3 regions of the Rhizobium hidalgonense genome follow, and region 3 is predicted to be linked to each of the others. Evidence: predicted binding sites of a transcription regulator. Region 3 holds the regulator's gene; each other region holds the start of a gene.

Region 1 (7,476 bases), on a different replicon from region 3:
GCGCGGCTGCGACCAGAGTCGACGACGAGAACGCTGCGGTTCAACCTCCCAAGATAGAGGGCGGCTGACATCCCACCCGGCCCGGCCCCAATCACGAGGGCATCCAGCTCTGCGAGCGTGTTCGTCATCGATTGATTTCCTCTTAAAAACCCGGCACCCCCAACCTTGCCAAGGCTTCGCAGTTCCGGGAGATTCAATGCGAGTCGACAAGAGTGTTGCCGTTGGTGGAATTTTCTCTAGCTGCTCCTTCATTGGCAAAGCACGCTGGCCTGGCGTTCGTCGGCGATGCTCGCTCTAATTTCGGCGACGGCGATAGGAGATGTCGCTTGCCCCATGAAGGAGACGGATTGCGGCAGCACCTCTTCTGCGGAGTATCCCATCAGCTCTAGGACGATTTGTTTGCCAGCACGATCGCAGATCCTGAACGTGCTCAGCGATGACTATCGGCATCCTTGTTCGTTCAAATGCGATGGCTGCTAGCTCCTTCCGATCATCCAAGGCTGCTTTTGACGATGCCAAACTGATTCTCCTTGCAATTTTTTTGTTAAAAGGCTCGCGATGCTTCCACGCTTATAAGACGTCGACAAACAACGTCAGGCGCGATGCTTTGTTTCCCAGGCTGATCATCTTTTCAGCTCACATCGATCGGCCTCCGTACGGAAAGATTGCAGCTTCGATGGTAATACGGCGATGTCCGGTATAGTGTTGAGAAAGTCATCAGCTCGTGACCTGGTGGATCAGGCGTGTAACATGATCATGAACCCCTATTTCAATTCCAGTCGCGCACGAGAACGCTTTCTCGAAGCTATCCTCCAGAGTGCCATCGAATATGCGATCATCTCCGTCGATCTCGATCACAGGGTGACCACATGGAATGAAGGTGCGCGCCGGATCCTCGGATGGGACGAGGCCGAAGTCATCGGCGAGCCCATCGGCGTAATCTTTACGCCGGCGGACCGGGAGACGGGGGTACCTCTGCGAGAGATGACCGCGGCTTTGGCCGAGGGCCATGCAGATGACGAAAGATGGCACATTCGAAAGGACGGTTCGTTATTCTGGGCATCGGGCCAGTTGATGGCGCTGAGGTCGGATGACGGCGAACTCGAAGGTTTCCTGAAGATACTCAGGGATCGAACCGAGCAGCGAGAAAATGAGCAACGACAGCGCGTACTAATGCACGAGCTCTCGCATCGGATAAAGAATACTCTGTCCGTCGTTCAGGCTATTATCAGCCAGTCCTTCAGAAGCGCCATCAGCATGGAGGACGCCGAGCAGTCGATATTGGCGCGCATCAACGCCTATGCCCACGCTCATGACATTCTGCTGCAGAAGAACTGGCTGTCTGCGACAATGGACGCGATTGTCGAGGCGACCGCGAGCAATCTCGGACTTGGATCGGAACGTTTCAAAGCACGTGGTCCCACCGTCGAACTGAACCCCCAGGCTGCGTTAGCGTTTTCTCTTGTGCTGCACGAGCTTGTCACGAACGCGACGAAGTATGGGGCCCTGTCAGCGGATACCGGGGTGGTCGAAATCGAGTGGTCCCTGCGTCGAGAAGCGGGCGACAATCGCCTCGACGTGCGTTGGCGAGAGCGCGGCGGCCCGGCTGTGGAAGCTCCGAAAAGGAGGGGCTTCGGCTCCCGGCTCATCTATTCCAGCCTGTCTGCTTTCGGAAAGGTCGCTGTTGATTATGCCCCGTCGGGCCTGGTACTGAGCCTCGACGCATCGCTCCAGAGCCTGCAGGATCAAAATTGTTCCAACTCTCAGAGCTAGTTTAGTGCACAAGCCATTGGATCAGCTGCGATGAGAGCGCGATCCTAAGGGGCTTCGTTCGGTATCGGGCGGATTCGCTCTGCCCCTCGTCGCCATCCCACCGCAGCATTCACAACGCGACTTGGTTGCGCAATCTTGGCACCGCCCTCGATCCCGTCGCGTTTGCTGTGCGAGTCCGCGCGCCGGACATTCGAGTTCACTGCAAATCAGGCAAGGAAAAGCATTCGCGCTTTATTTTCGGACGGTGGAACGAAGAAGCTCATCTGGGGTTTCTAACTCGCGAATCTGATAATTCGGCACGAGAGGAAATCCCATGAAAACGTTTATTTTCGCCGCAGCGCTTCTGGGCGCTTCGGCATTGTCAGCCGTGGCCCAGACGGCGCCCGCAACGACAAGTGACGGCAAGACGCCGGCCGTCGCAACTCCTGACTCAAACAACCCGACCGCCCCGGTGGAAGGCGCCAACAGCTTCACCGAGGGTCAGGCCAAGGACCGTATTGAAAAGGCCGGCTATACTGAGGTCAAGGACCTCAAGAAGGATGACAAGGGCATCTGGATGGCGTCGGGCATGAAGGACGGCAAGGCCGTCGTGATCGCTCTCGACTACCAGGGCAACATCGTCGCCAAGTAACGCAACAAATCCTTCCGGAGAATAACCATGAGAACCGTAACTGGACTTTTTGATGATTATACCGACGCCAGTTCTGCAGTCAGCGCGCTTGAAGCCGCCGGCGTTCCTTCTAGCGACATCAGCATCGTTTCCAACAATGCCGACAACCGCCACGGCGAGCATTCGAATGCAGGCGAGGGTGCGGGCGCAGGTGCCGGCATCGGCGCAGTTGTGGGCGGCGCCGGCGGCCTTCTGACGGGCCTTGGCCTGATGGCCATTCCTGGTGTTGGCCCGGTCGTCGCAGCCGGCTGGCTGGCGGCAACCGCTGCCGGCGCTGCCGCCGGTGCGGTCGCCGGCGGTGCGACAGGCGGCATCATCGGCGCAATGACGAGTTCCGGTGTGTCTGACGAGGATGCAAATGTTTATGCTGAAGGTGTCCGCCGGGGCGGCTCGTTGGTCACTGCGAGGGTTGAGGACGCGCTTGTCCCAGAAGCAGAAGCAATCCTCAAGCGCTCCAACTGGGTCGACCCGGCTGCACGCCGTGCCGCCTACACCAAAGAGGGTTGGACCAGGTTCGACGACACGCTCGACCCCTATGGCCCGGAACAGATCGAACGCGAACGTAGTCGTTACCGCCTTTAACCTCTATGGATCCGCGCGCCCAGCGGTGGGCGCGCGTTTCATGCGGCAGACCGGCGAAATTTTCGATCTGGGTGTCACGGTCGGCGGAGCCGGTCTCGCCGGCAATGTGCCTGCCACCGTGAGCACCGCTGGTCTGCGAGCCCCCGTCAGGGAAATGCCAGAAAAAGACGTGAGGTTCGTGCAATCGGAACAATCAGCGATCTGGTTTTCAGATCATCTCTGGTGCGCGGATACCCATAGCCATTGAAATCCTCCATCGCCCCGTCGAGGCTCTTTTTTCGTCACTGCGAGCAACTCGTTTGCGCGATCCCAACTCGCTCTTTGAAAAAAAGAGACGCGAAATCCGGATTCACGTCTCAGTGCAGCTTGAACTCGCCCTTCAACGCGTGCGCCAGTCGTCCGGTCCGATCAAGATGCGAACGCACGGAACCCAGGCCCGTCAAGGCCTGCCAGTAGTTGAGGAGCTTCTGCATCTCGGGGAAATCGGGAGCCAGATCGTAATCCTGCCAGACATGAGTCTGCGGGAGGGATTGGAGGGGAATGCAATAGAGAATATGCGCGGTGATAAGGCCATAACCAGTGAGCTGACGCTCCCAGATCCGATGAATATCGCATGCTCGATCTCCGTGTCGTAGCAATCTGAAGGTGGCGCAATTTTTTGCAGCCATCAACGATTTCTCGAATGCTCGACGCCACGTTATTGTTTCCTTTCCAGTGCGGTAGCAGCCGCCAATGAAGAGTGCTAATTTTTTTGTTTTGACGTCTTGAAATCAAAAAACCGCCAAACCAAATCATCTCGCGCAGGACGCTCGACTGAGGTTTTGCACCCGCCCGGATTGGTCATCCGGTCCGGCCAGGGGAACAACGTCATCATTGTTTGTCCATCGGAGGAAAACATGTCGTTCCGACCGCTTCATGATCGCATTCTTGTCCGCCGGGTTGAGTCCGAAGAGAAAACCAAGGGCGGAATTATCATTCCCGATGCAGCCAAGGAAAAACCTCAGGAAGGCGAGGTCATCGCCGTCGGCCCGGGTGCACGCAACGACACCGGCCAGGTCCAGGCGCTCGACGTCAAGACTGGCGATCGCATCCTGTTTGGCAAATGGTCCGGCACCGAGATCAAGATCAACGGCGAGGACCTGCTGATCATGAAGGAAAGCGATGTCATGGGAATCATTGAAGCCCCGGCGGCGCAGAAGCGGGCCGCCTGAGACCGACCCATTCGTTAAGCTAGCTGCCTATTAGGAGTTAAAGAAATGGCTGCGAAAGAAGTCAAGTTCCACACCGATGCCCGTGAACGCATGCTGCGTGGGGTCGACGTGCTTGCCAACGCTGTGAAGGTGACGCTTGGCCCGAAAGGCCGCAACGTCGTTATCGACAAGTCCTTCGGCGCACCCCGCATAACGAAGGATGGGGTTTCGGTCGCCAAGGAAATCGAACTCGAAGACAAGTTCGAGAACATGGGCGCCCAGATGCTGCGCGAAGTCGCCTCCAAGACCAATGATGTCGCCGGCGACGGCACGACCACCGCGACGGTTCTCGCACAGGCGATCGTCAAGGAAGGCGCCAAGGCGGTGGCGTCGGGCATGAACCCGATGGACCTGAAGCGCGGCATCGACCTTGCTGTCGACGCTCTCGTCAAGGAACTGAAGACCAACGCGCGCAAGATTTCCAACAATTCGGAGATCGCCCAGGTCGGCATGATTTCAGCCAATGGCGACGATGAGATCGGTCGGTATCTTGCCGAGGCAATGGAAAAGGTTGGCAATGAGGGGGTCATTACGGTCGAGGAAGCCAAGACGGCCGAAACCGAGCTTGAAGTCGTCGAAGGCATGCAGTTCGACCGTGGCTATCTCAGCCCCTATTTCGTAACCAACGCCGAGAAGATGCGCGTCGAGTTCGAGGATCCTTATATTCTCATCCACGAGAAGAAGCTTTCCAACCTACAGTCGATGCTGCCGGTCCTCGAAGCTGTTGTGCAGTCCGGCAAGCCGCTCCTCATCATCGCCGAGGATGTGGAAGGCGAAGCTCTTGCGACCCTCGTCGTCAACAAGCTGCGCGGTGGCCTTAAGATCGCTGCTGTCAAGGCTCCGGGCTTCGGTGATCGCCGTAAGGCGATGCTGGAAGACATTGCCATCCTCACAGGCGGCACGGTCATCTCCGAAGACCTCGGCATCAAGCTGGAGAATGTCACGCTCAACATGCTCGGTCGCGCCAAGAAGTTTACGATCGAGAAAGAAAACACGACGATCATCGACGGCGTCGGCTCTAAATCGGAGATCGATGGCCGCGTTGCCCAGATTCGCGCGCAGATCGAGGAAACGACATCCGACTACGACCGCGAGAAGCTGCAGGAACGCCTGGCCAAGCTCGCCGGCGGCGTTGCCGTCATCCGTGTCGGCGGCTCGACTGAAGTCGAGGTAAAGGAGAAGAAGGACCGAGTCGACGACGCGCTGCATGCGACCCGGGCGGCCGTCGAGGAAGGCATTCTCCCTGGCGGCGGTGTGGCGTTGCTGCGGGCCGTCAGGGCGCTCGACAATCTCACTACGGCCAACCAGGACCAGCGTGTCGGCGTCGACATCGTCCGACGTGCGATAGAGGCCCCTGTCCGTCAGATCGCCGAAAACGCCGGCGCCGAAGGCTCCGTCATCGTCGGCAAGCTGCGCGAGAAGTCCGACTTCTCCTACGGCTGGAACGCCCAAACCGGCGAATATGGCGACCTTTATACGCAGGGCGTCATTGACCCGGCCAAGGTCGTGCGCACCGCGCTCCAGGATGCAGCATCGGTTGCCGGCCTGCTGGTGACGACGGAAGCCATGATCGCCGAAAAACCGAAAAAGGAAGCCGCTCCGGCGATCCCCACCGGTGCCGGCATGGACTTCTAAGGCAATCGACGCCGGCCCGCCCTTCCTTCAAGGGCGGGCCTCCAGCAGTGGAGGAACAAATGGTTCAAACGATCATCAAGAGGTCGCAAGTGCCGTTCGATTCCCGCGATCTCGAAATCTGCCAGCACGTCTTCGATGACCTCAGTACGATGGCGGACGTGCCTCGCAATTCTGAAGAAGCCGAACGCATCGCGGCGATCGTGGTGGAGCTTTATCGACAGGGTGTTCACAATCCCGAGCACCTGAAGACCATGGTTCAGGGCGCGCGCGGACTGCTCGAAAAGCAGCCTGCCCAGGCAGCGTGACCATAGGAGCGTCGACAAAGTCCATTGGTCTATATTCGTGGAGTCGGAACATGAGAAAGGGAACTGACAGCAATTCTGCAGCCGAGCGTGCCGTAGCAACAATCAGCGCCGCGCATCTGTTGCGCTCGGCCATGCATTTTGATCATCCGGGCCATGCTGGCCTCATGGGCGCTGCGGGGCATATTTGCGATCCTGCTTGGCATCGCTGCCTTTGTTACGCCCGTTACGACAAGGACCATCGATACGGCGACCGATAAACGAGCACGGCTCCCGACAGTCACCAGGCTGACCCACGCGCCTAGCGAAGAGCAGCTATGTATTGGGGATCTGGGATCTGACCACCATATATCGGTAAACTCTCTTAGATGGATATAACATGGTATCGAGGATCAAAAGAACCTTGACCGTCGGCCAACGCGCGGCCGCGGTCGAGCGGACGAACATGATTGCGCAGGAATCAGCCGCCGAAGAACGCCAGCGTCGCGAAGAAAAGACCGAGCGGCTGCGTCAGCTCAGGCTTGCATCTTCGGAAGCGACGCCGCAGAAGTGAACGCCGGCTGCCATCGAGGAATGGATCCTCGTGCAAGAATTCAATTTCAAAAAATCGGAGAAGACGATGGATCACCTTTCGAGGAATATCGAGGCGACTACTGCATTGCAAGAAGGTCGACTCGCCAAGGGCTACAGCTTGGAAGATCTGGCGATCACGACTGGCCTGACGGTCGACGAAATCGAGGCGGCCGAGCGTGGCGACAACGTGCCGGCCCACAACATCGAGCGGATCGAGCACGCGCTGAAGTAAAAACCGGCGCGTTCAGCCGAACAAATTCCACACCGCGGAAACTGACTGGGGCAATCCGCCGGACTATCTTGCATTGCGCTTCGTCTGGGGTTCGCCGCCGGTAGCCGGTGCTGTCAATAAACGCGCCCTGCGCCTCTGAGCTGGGTCATCATGCGGTGCCAAGACGTTGCTATCAAAGAAAGTCGACATGCGGCGACCGAAGTCTCTAAGACGCGGCACTTAGGCACCATATTGCCGCCCCCTTGCTCCGCTGGGCAATCCATGCCTCTATGCAACCTTAGAGGGGTGAGCTTCAACGCCATGGCATTCCGCACGAAGATAGCCGCTTCGCGGCGCGGAGCGGGGTCGACCTCCATCCCAAGGGACAACGAAAGACTTGAGGATGAGTGTTTTGCGCAAGAATTCAACTCGGGTTGGTCCCGGCTATCCACAGGTCGTTGTTCTTGTCGGCGCAACGGG
Region 2 (7,476 bases), 480 kb from region 3:
GTCATCGGTGACGTGGTCGCCATCGAGCAGCGGTACAGTGAATTCATAGCCGCCGTCGAGACCCTTGAACGGATGGGCGCAGGTCATCGCCGCGAAGTCCGCCGCAGAAACATCGCTCAAACGCTTGTATTGCAGCTTGGCCTTGGCGAAGGATTCCTCGGCGAGCTTATCGGCAAAGATCAGCCTTTCGCCGGGACGCGGACCAAAATCATTCTCGGCCGCCGTCACCTCGTAAAGGCCGTAGGAGACACGTGCAGAGAAGGAGACCGCGCGGTTGCCGGGGATCGTCCAGGGCGTGGTCGTCCAGATCACCACGAAGGCGTCCTTGAGCGCGGATGGACCTTCGACGACTGGGAATTTCACCCAGATCGTATCGCTCTCATAGTCCTGGTACTCGACCTCGGCTTCGGCCAGCGCCGTACGTTCGACGACCGACCACATGATCGGCTTGGAGCCGCGATAAAGCTGGCCGCTGGCGGCGATCTTCAGGAGTTCGCCGGCAATGCGCGATTCCGCATGGAAATTCATCGTCGTATAGGGATTGTCGAAGTCGCCCTCGATGCCGAGACGCTTGAACTCTTCGGCCTGAACCTTGATCCAGCCGGCGGCGAATTCACGGCATTCTCTGCGGAACTCGTTGACCGGAACCTCGTCCTTGTTCCTGCCCTTCTCGCGATACTTCTCCTCGATCTTCCATTCGATCGGAAGTCCGTGGCAATCCCAGCCGGGCACGTAATTGGCGTCGTAACCGCGCATCTGGAACGAGCGGTTGATGACGTCCTTGAGGATCTTGTTCAGCGCGTGGCCGATATGGATGTTGCCGTTGGCATAGGGCGGGCCGTCGTGAAGCACGAACCTTTCGCGGCCGGCGGCCGAAGCGCGCAATTTTTTGTAGAGACCCATTTCCTGCCAGCGCTTGACGAGCTCCGGCTCCTTCTGCGGCAGGCCGGCGCGCATCGGGAAATCGGTTTCGGGCAAATAGAGGGTCTTCGAATAATCGATCTTTTCGGCTGTGTCGGTCATATCGGGACAATCGTTTCTGGCGGCCCGGAAAGGGGCGCTGCGGGCGTGAAAAAGCTGGTGACGGAAGCGCTCATGTGAGAGCGCCAAAAACCCGGACCTCCCGGCCGCTTAGCGCGCGCGGAAGGCCGGGCCGATAATTCGCATCGTGATCGCCAGCCGAAATTTCGTCATAGCGCCGGTTCATAGGCGTTTTTGCTGGGAAAAGGAAGAGAAGAATTCGCCGCAAGCGATCCCTCGGCGCGAGCGAAATTTTCGATTGCGTCCGAAAAATTCGGGACCGACGCGACCTCAGGAGAAACAAAGCTTCCGATCGAGTTCGCCAAGCGGCTTGACACCAGCCAGCAGCGCCCTCGCCTCTTCCTCGTCGCGCTTGATCTGGGCGACCAGCGGATCGAGGCCATCGAATTTCAGTTCGGGTCTAAGATAGCCGAAGAAGGAGACGGCGCAGCGCTGGCCGTAGAGATCGCCGCTGAAATCGAAAAGATAGGTTTCGAGCAGCGGCGCGCCGTTTTCCGTGACCGTCGGGCGGCGGCCGTAGCTGGCGACGGCATCATGGAGCGTGCCGTCCTGGCGGCGGAAGCGGACGGCATAAATGCCGGCGGCAAGTTCGACCTCCGGCGGCAGGCGCATGTTGGCGGTGGGAAAACCCAGCTGGCGGCCGAGCTTTTCGCCGTCGATCACCTCGGCCTCGACCGTATAGCGATAACCCAGCATGCCGGCGACTTCGCTGACGCTGCCTTCCTTCAAAAGCGCGCGGATATGGCTCGAAGAGACGACATAGGCGTTTTCGTCGCGGAAGGCATCGATCAGGGTGACGCCGAAGCCATAGGTCTGGCCGGCGTTCATCAGGAAGGCCGGACCGCCCTCGCGGCCGCGGCCGAAATGGAAATCGAAGCCGGTGACGACTTCGGAGGCGCCGAGCCAATCCTTGAGGATCGAATGGATGAAATCGTCGGCCGAGCGCTGCGAGAACTCGTAGTCGAAGGGATATTCGATGACGGCGCTAAAACCGAGCGTCTCCAGGATGCGGGCTTTGAGTGGCGCCGGCGTCAGGCGGAAGACCGGCGTCTCAGGCCGGAAGACCGTGCGCGGATGCGGCTCGAAGGTCAGCACCAAGGCGGGGATGCCGCGCGCCCTGGAGATTTCGAGCGCGCGGTTGAGCACAGACTGGTGGCCACGGTGCACGCCGTCGAAATTGCCGATGGCAATGACGCCGCCCTTCAGATGGGCAGGCAAGGGTTCCCGGGTTTCATTGCGGTGGAAGACGGTCATCGGCAGGCTTCTCTTTATGCAAGGCGTGGCATCCACCACTTCGGCGCGGCTTTTTCCCGATCGAGATAGGCGTGGAGAATCGCCTCGTCGGTCTCGCCGTTCAAGGTGTATTCCTTGGCGTGGATACCGCCGCTGATGTAGAGAAGGTCGAGGCCGTAATTCAAGGCGCCGCGAACATCGGTCGGCATGCCGTCGCCGATCGCCAGCACACGGTCGATGGGGAAATCGCCGCGAAGCTCGCGGGCAGCGGCCAACGTCGCCTCATAGATCGGCCGGTGCGGTTTTCCGGCGATCCGGGTGCTGCCACCAAGCTGCTCGTAATAGGCGGCCATGGCGCCGGCGCAGGGGATGATGCGATGGCCGCGCTCGACGACGAGGTCGGGATTGGCGCAGATCATCGGCACCTCGCGCGCCTGAAAATCCAGAAGCATGTCGGTGTAATCCTCCGGCTTCTCAGTCTCGTCATCGAAGAAGCCGGTGCAGACGAGCGATTGTGCTTCGCCCGCGGGGGTGCGCTCGACGCCAATGCCTTCGAGCAGTGCCTTGTCGCGCTCAGGACCGAGCAGAAAGACCGTCTTCGGCCCTTCGGCGATCAGCCGGCGGGTGACGTCGCCTGAGGTGACGATCCGGTCATAGGCGCTGTCGGGCACCCCGATCTGGCGCAGCTGCTCGACCACCTGCCAGGAAAGGCGCGGCGAATTGGTGATGAGGACGACAGCGACGCCGCTCTCGCGTGCCGCTTCAAGGGCAGCCGCCGCCTTTGGAAACGGATCGACACCGTTGTGAACAACGCCCCAGACATCGCAGAGCACCACGTCATAATGACCTGTTATCTCCGAGAAGTTTTCTATGCGCCTCGCCATTCCGAATTCCCGATTTGCCTCAGTCACCGGTGACATTGCAAAGGCGCAAGGCGATGGCAAGGCAATTTTCTTCGCTGCCGGCCCAGCACACCGGGTTTCGGCAACAATCTCCGCATTTCTCCGGCCTCTTCACAATTCCGGCACAAAAATTCGTGATTGCTCTCATTGACTCCTCTTGGAGCCATCCCTAAATGCTCGTCGCTAGCACTCACCGCAAGGGAGTGCTAACATCTATCCATGTGGGCCGCTCCGGCCCGCGAATGTCATTCGATCGAGGGATTAGACAATGGCAAGCACCAACTTCCGCCCCCTTCACGACCGCGTCGTTGTTCGCCGCGTTGAGTCCGAAGCCAAGACCAAGGGTGGCATCATCATTCCCGATACCGCCAAGGAAAAGCCGCAGGAAGGCGAAATCGTCGCCGTCGGTTCCGGCGCTCGTGACGAGTCCGGCAAGGTCGTCGCACTCGACGTCAAGGCTGGCGACCGCATCCTGTTCGGCAAGTGGTCCGGCACTGAAGTCAAGATCGACGGCGAAGACCTTCTGATCATGAAGGAAGCCGACATTATGGGCATCATCGGCTGATCAGCCGCTGGCCTTTCCGACGTAGCCGACGGGTCCAGAACCCGGACACTCGAATTGAGGAGTTTCAATCATGGCATCTAAAGAAATCAAGTTTGGTCGTACCGCGCGCGAAAAGATGCTGCGTGGCGTCGACATTCTCGCCGATGCAGTCAAGGTAACGCTCGGCCCGAAGGGCCGTAACGTCATCATCGACAAGTCCTTCGGCGCTCCGCGCATCACCAAGGACGGCGTTTCCGTCGCCAAGGAAATCGAACTCGAAGACAAGTTCGAAAACATGGGCGCCCAGATGGTCCGCGAAGTCGCTTCGAAGACCAACGACATCGCCGGCGACGGCACCACCACTGCAACCGTTCTTGCCCAGGCGATCGTTCGCGAAGGCAACAAGGCCGTTGCAGCCGGCATGAACCCGATGGACCTGAAGCGCGGCATCGACCTCGCTGTTGCCGACGTCGTGAAGGATCTCCAGGCCAAGGCCAAGAAGATCTCCACCTCTGAGGAAGTTGCACAGGTCGGCACGATTTCAGCAAACGGCGACAAGCAGGTCGGTCTCGACATTGCTGAAGCCATGCAGAAGGTCGGCAATGAAGGCGTCATCACGGTTGAAGAAGCCAAGACCGCCGAAACCGAACTCGAAGTCGTCGAAGGCATGCAGTTCGACCGCGGCTACCTCAGCCCCTACTTCGTGACCAACCCGGAAAAGATGATCGCCGACCTCGAAGACGTCTTCATTCTCCTTCACGAGAAGAAGCTCTCGAACCTGCAGTCGATGCTTCCGGTTCTCGAAGCTGTCGTTCAGACCGGCAAGCCGCTCCTGATCATCGCTGAAGACGTCGAAGGCGAAGCTCTTGCAACGCTCGTCGTCAACAAGCTGCGCGGCGGCCTCAAGATCGCTGCTGTCAAGGCGCCGGGCTTCGGCGATCGCCGCAAGGCCATGCTCGAAGACATCGCCATCCTGACCGGCGGCACCGTGATCTCCGAAGACCTCGGCATCAAGCTCGAGAGCGTTACGCTCGACATGCTCGGCCGTGCGAAGAAGGTTTCGATCTCCAAGGAAAACACCACGATCGTCGACGGTTCGGGCGCCAAGTCCGACATCGAAGGCCGTGTTGCCCAGATCAAGGCCCAGATCGAAGAAACCACCTCCGACTACGACCGCGAAAAGCTGCAGGAACGTCTTGCCAAGCTCGCCGGCGGCGTTGCCGTCATCCGCGTCGGCGGCTCGACGGAAGTCGAAGTGAAGGAAAAGAAGGACCGCATCGACGACGCTCTCAACGCGACGCGCGCTGCCGTTCAGGAAGGTATCGTCCCCGGCGGCGGTATCGCTCTCCTCCGCTCCTCCACGAAGATCAACGTCAAGGGTGCAAACGACGACCAGGAAGCCGGCATCAACATCGTTCGCCGCGCCCTGCAGTCGCTCGTTCGTCAGATCGCTGAAAACGCAGGCGACGAAGCCTCGATCGTTGTCGGCAAGGTGCTCGACAAGAATGAAGACAACTACGGCTACAACGCCCAGACGTCCGAATTCGGCGACATGATCTCGATGGGTATCGTCGACCCGCTCAAGGTCGTTCGTACCGCGCTGCAGAACGCTGCTTCTGTCGCATCGCTGCTGATCACCACCGAAGCCATGATTGCCGAACTGCCGAAGAAGGATGCCCCTGCCGGCATGCCTGGCGGCATGGGCGGCATGGGCGGAATGGACATGATGTGATAGGCGAAAGCCTGCACTGATACCATTCCGGCATCCGGAACAGGAAGGGCGGCCCTCGGGTCGCCCTTTTCTTTTTTGCCCCAAGCGATTCGATCCGTTGCGCCCTATTTTATGCCGCGCAACCGTTTAACAGCACGGCGTTGCCGTTCCCCAGTCGCAAGCTTTCGCGAGGCTTGCGTCGTCGCGTATTTTCCGTCGGCAAAAATATGCGGGAAATCGCCGGTGAAGGCATGATTTGCGGCTCGACCGGCAGGGAAACCGCTCCCAAAGCCCGCAAAATTGGTGTTTCGGCGCTGCTTCCTCGAGAAGTACCATGAAGAGGCCGGCATCCGAGCACAAATGCCGATGCGAACACCCCTTAAAAAGCCGTTGCCGTTTGTTTAAAAGCTCCTATAAATCCGCGCTGCCATCGACGCGCCCGGCGATAACTCGCCATCAGACGGGCGCGGAAAGACGATCCGTGACGTTCCGCAGGCCTGATGGCCGCGGCAACGATCGCCGGTAAAAGCACGGGCATCATGCCTGCTGCTGCGTGATCCTGTTTTTGTGTTTACCGAACGTGCGGCGGCGGAGCTGCATGCGAACGGGGGAACGCCTTGTTTAAGATCGCCAAAGCCAATGCAGCCGTACCTTTGACACCCGGCTCGCTTGAGCATCACAATCAAAATGACGAGATGGTGGCTCAGTTTTCGATTTCCGAAGCCTGGACCGGAGATTTGTCGAGCGGCATGCTCCGTCTCGGCGAGTGGAGCGCGATGCTGCACGGCCTCTCCGCACGGGAATGCGGGCTCTTGAGCCTGATCCGCTGCTATGACCGCAAAGACCGCAGCCACGTCTTGGAACTGTTCGAGCAGGCAGCGACGCTCTGCTCCTCCTTCTGTTTTTCGACGACGATCATCATGCCGAACGGCTTACGCCAACCGCTCTTCTGCATGGGCGAGTCGAACGGGCTCGAGGAAAAATACAGCGGCAGCCTGGTCGGCGTCTTTCTCTTTCCGCGCTTCAAGCTCGAAGACGCAAGGCAGATCATAAGTTCGCGATAGGAGAGGGTTAGGGAGTGAGGGGCAGGCATCCGCGCGAATGCGACGTCCTCGCCGAGAAGGTCGCGGGCTCAGTCAGCAATCTTAAGCCCTTCCCGGGCCCGCTCTGTGTATTTTCCGGTGATCCGTCCGCTACTCCGGCTTGACGGGTATATTCAGGCCCCTTTCGCTTGCCGGACGGGCGATGCAGCGCTGCAGCCAGTCCATGACGGCGGGGAATTTCGCATAGTCGAGAACCTCGCGGCCGCCATAAAAGATGTCGGCGCCGCGAACCCAGGTGAAAGTGGTGATGTCGGCGATCGTATATTGATCGCCCATGATCCACTGACGCCCCTTCAGCCGGCCTTCCAGCACGCCGAGCAGCCGTTTGGATTCATCGCGATAGCGCTCCACCGGATAGGAATTGTTGGCGACCTTGTCGGCGGCGAATTTGTAGAAATGGCCGAACTGGCCGAACATCGGGCCGATGCCGGCCATCTGGAAGAACACCCACTGGATGCATTCGTAGCGGCCGGCGGCGCCTGCAGGGATGAGCTTGCCGGTTTTTTCGGCGAGATAAAGCAGGATGGCGCCGGATTCGAACAGGCCGATCGGCTTGCCGTCCGGGCCGTTCGGATCGATGATCGCCGGAATGCGGCCGTTCGGGTTGAGGGATTCGAATTCTGGGGATTTCTGCTCGCTGGCGGCGAAGGAAATATAATGCGGCTCATAGGCGAGCCCGAGCTCTTCGAGGGCGACCGAGACCTTCACCCCATTCGGGGTCTGCAGGGAATAGAGCTGGATGATGTCGGGATTTTTCGCTGGCCAGCGCGTCGTGATCGGAAATGCGGACAGATCTGCCATTGGATTCTCCATGTTATCAGCCGACCATAAGAGACCGGCTTCGTGAAAGGGCAAGCGACGGCGGGCAGGACATCGTTTCATATTATTGAACGAACTGTCCCCTTTCGTTTATCTTTCCATAAAAGAAGAAAAAGGCGACAT
Region 3 (7,476 bases):
TCGGCCTCGACGCTCGAAGGGTTCGCCTCCATGGTGATCTCGATGCCGGCAGGCACATGCCAGTGCCGGGCAATGCCGTCGAGAATGGCCGAGACCGTTTCCGGTTTCATCAGCGAGGGCGTGCCGCCGCCGAGGAAGACGCTGGTGACCGTCTTCGGGCCGCTGATGGCCCGGACCGCCGCCATCTCCTTCAGGAAAGCGGCCGCAAAGCGCTCCTGATCGACCGGCTGATGACGCACATGGCTGTTGAAATCGCAATAGGGACACTTCGCCGCGCAGAAGGGCCAATGCACATAGACGCCGAAGCCGGGCTCGCCGGTATCGGGCAGAAGTGCGGCGTCGCGCGAAAGGCTTGGCGTGTCGAAATTGTCCACGAACCGACCTTATGCCTCCAGGCAGGTTTCGACAAAGAGTTTGAAGGCACGGGCCCGGTGCGACAGCGCCTGCGGCTTGCCGATCGCCCAGCCGTGTTTTTCCTCGCCGCTCATCTCGCCGAAGGTGACGCCATATCCCTCGGGCTGGAAGACCGGATCGTAGCCGAAGCCCTGCGTGCCGCGCGGCGGCCAGACGACATTGCCCTCTACCTCCCCGCGGAAGAGCTCCGTGTGACCGTCCGGCCAGGCAAGGCAGAGCACGCTGACGAAACGCGCGGTGCGCTGTTCCGGCTTGGTCGCGCCGGCATCCTGCAGCGCCTTTTCCACCTTCGCCATCGCCATGTCGAAATCGCGCGTGCCGTTGGATGTCTCCGCCCAATTGGCGGTATAGACGCCGGGATCACCGCCGAGCGCGTCGACCACCAGGCCGGAATCGTCCGAAAGCGCCGGCATGCCGGCAGCATTGGCCGAGGCGACCGCCTTGATCGTCGCATTCTCCTCGAAGCTCGTGCCGGTTTCGTCAGGTTCGACGAAATTCAGCTCGGCCGCCGATTTGGCGGTGAAGCCGAGCGGGCCGATCAGTTCCTGGATCTCGCGGATCTTGCCGGCATTGTGGCTGGCGACGACGATGGTCTTCGTTTCGAGCTTGCGCATTCAGATATCCTGTTCGATGCCCCAGATTTTAGCCTCCGCGCATTCCAGGCTGTTGCCGGCGGGATCGCGGAAATAGATCGAGCGGCCGCCATTCGGCCAATGCACTTCCGATTCGATCGCAACGGCCGCCGCCCTCAGCCGCTCGGCCATGGCATCGATATTGCGGCCTGAGACCCTGAAGCAGGCATGGCCATTTCCGCTCGTGCCGTGCGGCGGCACCTGCAGCGCGTCGGGCGCGGGCGGCTTCACCGTTTCCTCGGGATTGAAAATCAGGAGAACGCCGGGGCCGCAGCGGAAGAAGACATGCCGGTTGGCAGCGCGGGTAATCTTTTCAAGCCCGAGAACGTTCTCGTAGAACGCCTCGGCCTCATCGAGATCCCGCGCATAGAGCGCCGTTTCCAGCATGCCTTCCAGCATGGAGTTCATCCCGCAATCGCCTGTTTCTGCAGGGCGACGAGCTCGCCGATGCCGTTCTTGGCAAGACCCATCAGCGAGGTGAATTCCTCTTCGGAAAACGGCGTACCTTCGGCCGTCCCCTGGATTTCGACGATCCCGCCGGCGCCGGTCATCACGAAGTTGGCGTCGGTCTCGGCCGAAGAATCCTCGAGGTAATCGAGGTCGATCACCGGCTGGCTGGCGAAAACGCCGCAGGAGATGGCGGCGACATGATCCTTCAGGACCCGGTCGACCTTGATCATGTTGCGGCTTTCCATCCATTTCAGGCAGTCGTAAAGCGCGATCCAGCCGCCGGTGATCGAGGCTGTCCGGGTGCCGCCATCCGCCTGGATGACGTCACAATCGAGAGTGATCTGCCGCTCGCCGAGCGCCTGCAGATCGACGACGGCGCGCAGCGACCGGCCGATCAGCCGCTGGATTTCCTGGGTGCGGCCACCCTGCCTGCCGGCGGCCGCCTCGCGTTTCATGCGCTCGCCGGTCGCCCGCGGCAGCATGCCGTATTCGGCCGTGACCCAGCCCTTGCCGGTATTGCGCAGCCATGGCGGCGTTTTTTCTTCGAGACTCGCAGTGCAAAGCACATGCGTATCGCCAAACTTCACCAGGCAGGAGCCTTCCGCATGCTTGGAAAAATTGCGCTCGAACGAAACCTTGCGCATCTGGTCGATTTTTCTGCCTGAAGGCCGCATTCTTATCTCCTGGGGTTTGTTGACCGCTTCTACGATTGGCGGCGCTCATTTGCAAATTCCCTTTTGCCACGGGTGCAAGTTTGACTTAACTTTGGGCAGTATCATCAGCGCGGGTTCGAGAGGTTCATGGGCATCAGGTCGACATCGGTTTCGGATGCCGTTGCTGCGCTCGACGAGCGCTCCAGGGAAATTTTTCGCCGCATCGTCGAAGGCTATCTGGAGAGCGGCGAGCCGCTCGGTTCGCGCAATCTGTCCCGCCTGCTGCCGATGTCGCTGTCGCCGGCCTCGGTGCGCAACGTCATGAGCGATCTCGAAGATCTCGGCCTGATCTATTCGCCGCATATTAGCGCCGGCCGGCTGCCCACCCAGATCGGCCTGCGATTCTTCGTCGATGCCTTCATGCAGGTCGGCGACCTCTCGGCCGAGGACCGCGCCAGCATCGACCGTCAGGTGCGGGCCGAAAGCGGCGGCAATCCGGTGGAATCGATGATGAACGAGGCGAGCCGCATGCTGTCGGGCATTTCGCGCGGCGCCGGCCTGGTCATCACCTCGAAAAGCGATCCGGTGCTCAAACATGTCGAGTTCATCCGGCTGGAACCGACAAAGGCGCTGGCCGTGCTCGTCGGGGATCACGATCAGGTGGAGAACCGCATCATCGAGCTGCCGGCGGGCGTCACCTCCTCGCAGCTGGCGGAGGCGGCGAATTTTCTCAATGCCCACATGTCCGGCCAGACCCTGCCGGAGCTGCGCAAACAATTAAGCCAGCTGAAGGATAACGTCCGGCACGAACTCGATGCCCTGTCGCGGGATCTCGTCGAGCGCGGCATCGCCGTCTGGGCCGGCAGCCCGGACGAGGGCAAGCCGGCGCAGCTGATCATCCGCGGCCGCGCCAACCTGCTCGAAGGTCTCGCCGGCGCCGAGGATCTCGACCGGCTCCGCCTGCTGTTCGACGATCTCGAAAAGAAGGACAGCCTGATCGAGATCCTCAATCTCGCCGAAACCGGTTCGGGCGTGCGCATCTTCATCGGCTCGGAAAACAAGCTGTTCTCGCTCTCCGGCTCGTCGCTCATCGTCGCGCCCTATCGTGACGATGACGATCGCATCGTCGGCGCCGTCGGCGTCATTGGCCCGACGCGGCTCAATTATTCCCGCATCGTGCCGATGGTGGACTATACCGCCCAGCTCGTTTCCCGGCTTTCGCGCAATCCGCTTTGACAGTTTGACGAAGACGGCGGAATTTTCGCTTCTTTGTCACGCAGACTTGATTTTTTTCGGTCAAACCTCGATATCGGGCGCATCTGAAGACACCAACCGGAGACCGTCATGACCGATGACACGACGAAAAACGGACCTGACGCAACTGCGGCCGATGCCGCAGCCGACGCTGCCGCCTACGTCGAGAACGATATTGCGCAGGAAGAGGCCTCGCAGCCGGACCCGCTCGAGCTTCTGAAAGCCGAAAACGGCGAGCTGCGCGACCGCTATCTGCGCCTAGCCGCCGAGATGGACAATCTGCGCCGGCGCACCGAGCGCGAGGTGAAGGATGCCAAGTCCTATTCCGTCGCCGGTTTTGCGCGTGACATGCTCGCCGTCTCGGACAATCTGCGCCGGGCGCTGGATGCGATCCCTCCGGAGGCCAAGGATGCGGCCGATGCCGGCCTGACCACCCTGATCGAGGGTGTCGAGATGACCGAGCGCGCCATGCTGTCGGCGCTCGAGCGCCACGGCGTTCGCAAGCTTGAGCCGATCGGCCAGAAGTTCGACCCGAATTTCCATCAGGCGATGTTCGAGGTGCCGAACCCCGAGGTGCCGAACAACACGGTCGTCCAGGTCGTACAGGCAGGTTTTTCCATCGGCGAGCGCGTGCTGCGCCCGGCCATGGTCGGCGTCGCCAAGGGCGGCCCGAAGGCGGCCGAAGCCGAAACCAATTCCGTCTTTGACGAGAAGGACGCCTGAGACCATTTCCCTTTGTTGAAGGACGCCGAAATCAGATGCGGGCGAAACGTTCGATCAAAAGATCGAAGAAGCCGTCCGCATCGACATGGCGCATGACTTTTGCATTGCGCTTGCGCTCGGTGACGTACCACCAGTCGACGACCGTCATGCCGGCGGTGAGTTCGGAGCCGACCTCGATCTCGACATTGCAGTCCCGGCCATTGAAAAGCTCCGGCTTCAGCAGGTAGGCGATCACGGTCGGGTCATGCAACGGCCCGCCGTCCGAGCCGTATTTCTCGATATCGAAGCGCTCGAAGAATTCCAGCATCTCGACCATCGCCTTAACAGGCGCCGTACCGATCTCGGCCATGCGCTTTACCCGGTCTTTGCGGGTCAGCAATTGGTGCGTCACATCAAGCGGCATCATCACGATCGGCACGCCTGAGCGGAAGACGATATCGGCGGCCTCGGGATCGACATAAATATTGAATTCGGCCGCTGGCGTGATGTTGCCGCCCTCGAAGAAGCCACCGCCCATCATCACCAATTCGCGGATGCGCGGGGCAATGTCGGGGGCCTTTTGCAAGGCCATGCCGATATTGGTGAGCGGTCCGAGCGTGCAGAGCGTCACCGTGCCCTCAGGCTCGCGGCGCAGCGTCTCGATGATGAAGTCGACGGAATGGCCGGGCTGCAGCGCCATCGTCGGTTCGGCGAGGTCAGGACCGTCGAGACCGGTCTTGCCGTGCACATGTTCGGCGGTCACCAGCTTGCGGGCGATCGGCCTGTCTGCGCCGGCGAAAACCTTGGTCTCGGGCCGGCCGCAGAGCTCGCAGACGATGCGCGCATTGCGACTGGTAAGCGAAAGCGGCACGTTGCCGGCAACCGTGGTGATCCCCAGCACCTCAAGCTCGTCGGGGCTGCCGAACGCCAGCATGATGGCGGCCGCGTCGTCCTGGCCGGGATCCGTGTCGATGATGATCTTTCTCACGCTTGTCATTCGATCGTCCCATCCCTCGCTATGCCGGTTGTCTCGGCATGCAGCATTTATTCATTTCCCGTCACAAATCAGCACATTTCGCGCCGGCACGTTTTGATGCGAGGCAGCCAGCTCTTTGTCAAGCAAGGACGCCAGCGGCCATCTTAAAATCGAGAAGGCTGAAATCGATCAGGCGGCGCCAACCGGCCGCCTGTGCCTTGCAGCGCCGGGTTGCTGTCCCCATATTAGCGGCATCCGGATGCTGCGCTTAAGGTCCGGGATGGTCGCTTGCATCAAGGACTTGAAAAAAGATGAGCCGCATTACCCCTTTCGCCAGCCCGCTGCTTCTGGGCTTCGATGCCATGGAAAAGACACTGGAGCGCATTTCCAAGGCGAGCGACGGATATCCCCCCTATAATATCGAACGCATCGGCGCCGATAGCGGCGCGCCGGAACGTCTGCGCATCACGCTGGCTGTGGCCGGTTTCGGCGAGGAGGAACTCGATGTTTCCATCGAGGAGAACCAGCTTCTGATTCGCGGCCGTCAGGTGGAACAGGGGGAACGGGACTATCTCTATCGCGGCATCGCCGCCCGCCAGTTCCAGCGCACCTTCGTTCTTGCCGACGGCATGCAGGTGTTGGGAGCCGGTCTGAAGAACGGTCTGCTCTCCGTCGATCTAATTCGTCCGGAACCCGCGCGCATGGTCAAGAAAATTAACATTTCGGTTTCACAGTAGCACAACGGTTTGTCGAACCGTTGGTCCCTTCTTCCGGAGGAACAGGAATGTTGATGAAAGAAGCCACGTCTCACTTGACCAAATCCGAGCTTGCCCACATCGGCAGCGGCGAGGTCGCCTATATCAGAAAGATGCGCACCGAAGAGGTCGCCAAGTGTTTTCCAGAGGCGCCGGATATCGATCCGAACGTCGATCTCTGGGCACTCTTCGGCGCCGACGGCACGCCGATCCTCTTGACGGACAACCGCTCCAGCACCTTCTTCAAGGCTGCCGAGGACGAACTGAAGACGGTCAGTCTGCACTGACCGTTCAATAGTGCCTGTCGCGTTTCACCGCTCTTGCGGTGCGTGGTCGTTGTAGCCGATTAGCGGTGCTCGCGACGGATGTCGCGACATATCGCCTTACAGGACTATGAAAAACGAAATGCCATCAGGCATTTGCAGCGATGCTGCTTCGGGATAAACTGATCGTCGTTAGTGCCGCACGGCACGGCTTCACGATCGTCCTTCAACAGCTTCCAGCGCCGGATTCAGATCTTCCGGAACGTCAGGTAGGCTGACGACCGGCCCTCACGCCGGGCCTTGGCCTCGTAACGCGTGCTCGGCCAGCCCTCGTAAGGCGTCAGCCAGTCCGCTGCATTATCGGCCATCCAGTCGAAGCCGCTATGGTCGCCGCATTTGAGCAGCGTCCAGTTGACATAGGTGTCGATGTCGGAGGCGAAGCAGAACAGGCCGCCGGGCTTCAGCACGCGATGAAAGCGGTCGAGATTGGTCTTCGAAACGAAGCGGCGTTTCCAGTGCTTCCGCTTCGGCCAGGGGTCGGGATAGAGCAGGTCGATCTGATCGAGCGAAGCGTCCGGCAGCCAGTCGAGCAGTTGCGTCGCGTCGTCGTTATAGACGCGGATATTGCGTGCTCCGGTCTCACCGATGCGAGACAGCAGTTTCTGCATGGAATTGACGAAGGGCTCGACGCCGATGAAGCCGATGGAGGGTTTCTCCAGGGCGCGGTGGATCAGGTGTTCGCCGCCGCCGAAACCGATTTCCAGCCGCAATTTTTCGACCGGAGCCGGGAAGAGGGATGTCAGCGGCTCCGGTGGAGCCGCCGAGAGATCGATAAGGAATCCCGGCAGCAGGCTGTTCAGCGTTTCGGCTTGCTGTTCGCGCAGGGCCTTGCCCTTGCGGCGACCGAAGAAGGCTTCCGTCGCCCGGCCGCGGCGTTCCATATCAGTCATGCTTTATCTCAGGCCTTCACGCTTTCCTTGAGCGCCTTCACCAGATCGGTGCGCTCCCAGGAGAACGAGCCGTCGCGGCCGGCTTTGCGGCCGAAATGGCCATAAGCGGAGGTCTTCGCATAGATCGGCTTGTTGAGGTCGAGATGGCGGCGGATGCCGGTCGGCGACAGGTCCATGTTCTTGCGGATCGCCGCCTCGATCTGATCTTCGCTGACCTTGCCGGTGCCGTGCAGGTCGACATAGATCGACAGCGGCTGGGCAACGCCGATCGCGTAAGAAATCTGGATCGTGCAGCGGTCGGCAAGGCCGGCAGCAACGACATTCTTGGCGAGGTAGCGGGCGGCATAGGCGGCCGAACGGTCGACCTTCGTCGTGTCCTTGCCGGAGAATGCGCCGCCGCCATGCGGAGCGGCACCGCCGTAGGTGT

Evidence for each region. Region 3 encodes HrcA, which represses chaperone genes, less so after heat shock. Its sites were predicted from a motif close to GTTAGCACTCNCNNNNNGNGAGTGCTAAC; they were not measured.
Region 1: a site for HrcA is predicted at 3,744-3,772, ahead of groES (co-chaperone GroES). Genes of this name have one in related genera too.
Region 2: a site for HrcA is predicted at 3,359-3,387, ahead of groES (co-chaperone GroES). Genes of this name have one in related genera too.

Annotation. Positions count from the first base shown of each region.
Region 1 is NZ_CP054028.1:1,069,353-1,076,828, forward strand. Features, by position in the region: gene FFM81_RS26245 (NAD(P)/FAD-dependent oxidoreductase) at 1-128, opposite strand, end outside; partial or broken gene FFM81_RS32885 (blue-light-activated histidine kinase) at 261-450, opposite strand; gene FFM81_RS26250 (sensor histidine kinase) at 751-1,773, shown strand; gene FFM81_RS26255 (hypothetical protein) at 2,087-2,404, shown strand; gene FFM81_RS26260 (general stress protein) at 2,432-3,025, shown strand; gene FFM81_RS26265 (hypothetical protein) at 3,066-3,272, shown strand; partial or broken gene FFM81_RS26270 (aspartate-semialdehyde dehydrogenase) at 3,382-3,640, opposite strand; gene groES (co-chaperone GroES) at 3,922-4,236, shown strand; gene groL (chaperonin GroEL) at 4,282-5,910, shown strand; gene FFM81_RS26285 (hypothetical protein) at 5,970-6,215, shown strand; gene FFM81_RS26290 (hypothetical protein) at 6,592-6,765, shown strand; gene FFM81_RS26295 (helix-turn-helix domain-containing protein) at 6,832-7,017, shown strand; gene zwf (glucose-6-phosphate dehydrogenase) at 7,400-7,476, shown strand, end outside.
Region 2 is NZ_CP054027.1:3,473,796-3,481,271, forward strand. Features, by position in the region: gene ileS (isoleucine--tRNA ligase) at 1-1,023, opposite strand, end outside; gene FFM81_RS16845 (bifunctional riboflavin kinase/FAD synthetase) at 1,312-2,295, opposite strand; gene FFM81_RS16850 (TIGR01459 family HAD-type hydrolase) at 2,310-3,158, opposite strand; gene groES (co-chaperone GroES) at 3,445-3,741, shown strand; gene groL (chaperonin GroEL) at 3,812-5,452, shown strand; gene FFM81_RS16865 (hypothetical protein) at 6,049-6,495, shown strand; gene FFM81_RS16870 (glutathione binding-like protein) at 6,625-7,335, opposite strand.
Region 3 is NZ_CP054027.1:3,953,384-3,960,859, reverse strand. Features, by position in the region: gene hemW (radical SAM family heme chaperone HemW) at 1-374, opposite strand, end outside; gene rdgB (RdgB/HAM1 family non-canonical purine NTP pyrophosphatase) at 384-1,028, opposite strand; gene FFM81_RS19265 (VOC family protein) at 1,029-1,454, opposite strand; gene rph (ribonuclease PH) at 1,451-2,170, opposite strand; gene hrcA (heat-inducible transcriptional repressor HrcA) at 2,297-3,385, shown strand; gene grpE (nucleotide exchange factor GrpE) at 3,494-4,126, shown strand; gene FFM81_RS19245 (nucleoside hydrolase) at 4,158-5,102, opposite strand; gene FFM81_RS19240 (Hsp20 family protein) at 5,393-5,818, shown strand; gene FFM81_RS19235 (BQ00720 family protein) at 5,866-6,123, shown strand; gene trmB (tRNA (guanine(46)-N(7))-methyltransferase TrmB) at 6,348-7,049, opposite strand; gene metK (methionine adenosyltransferase) at 7,058-7,476, opposite strand, start outside.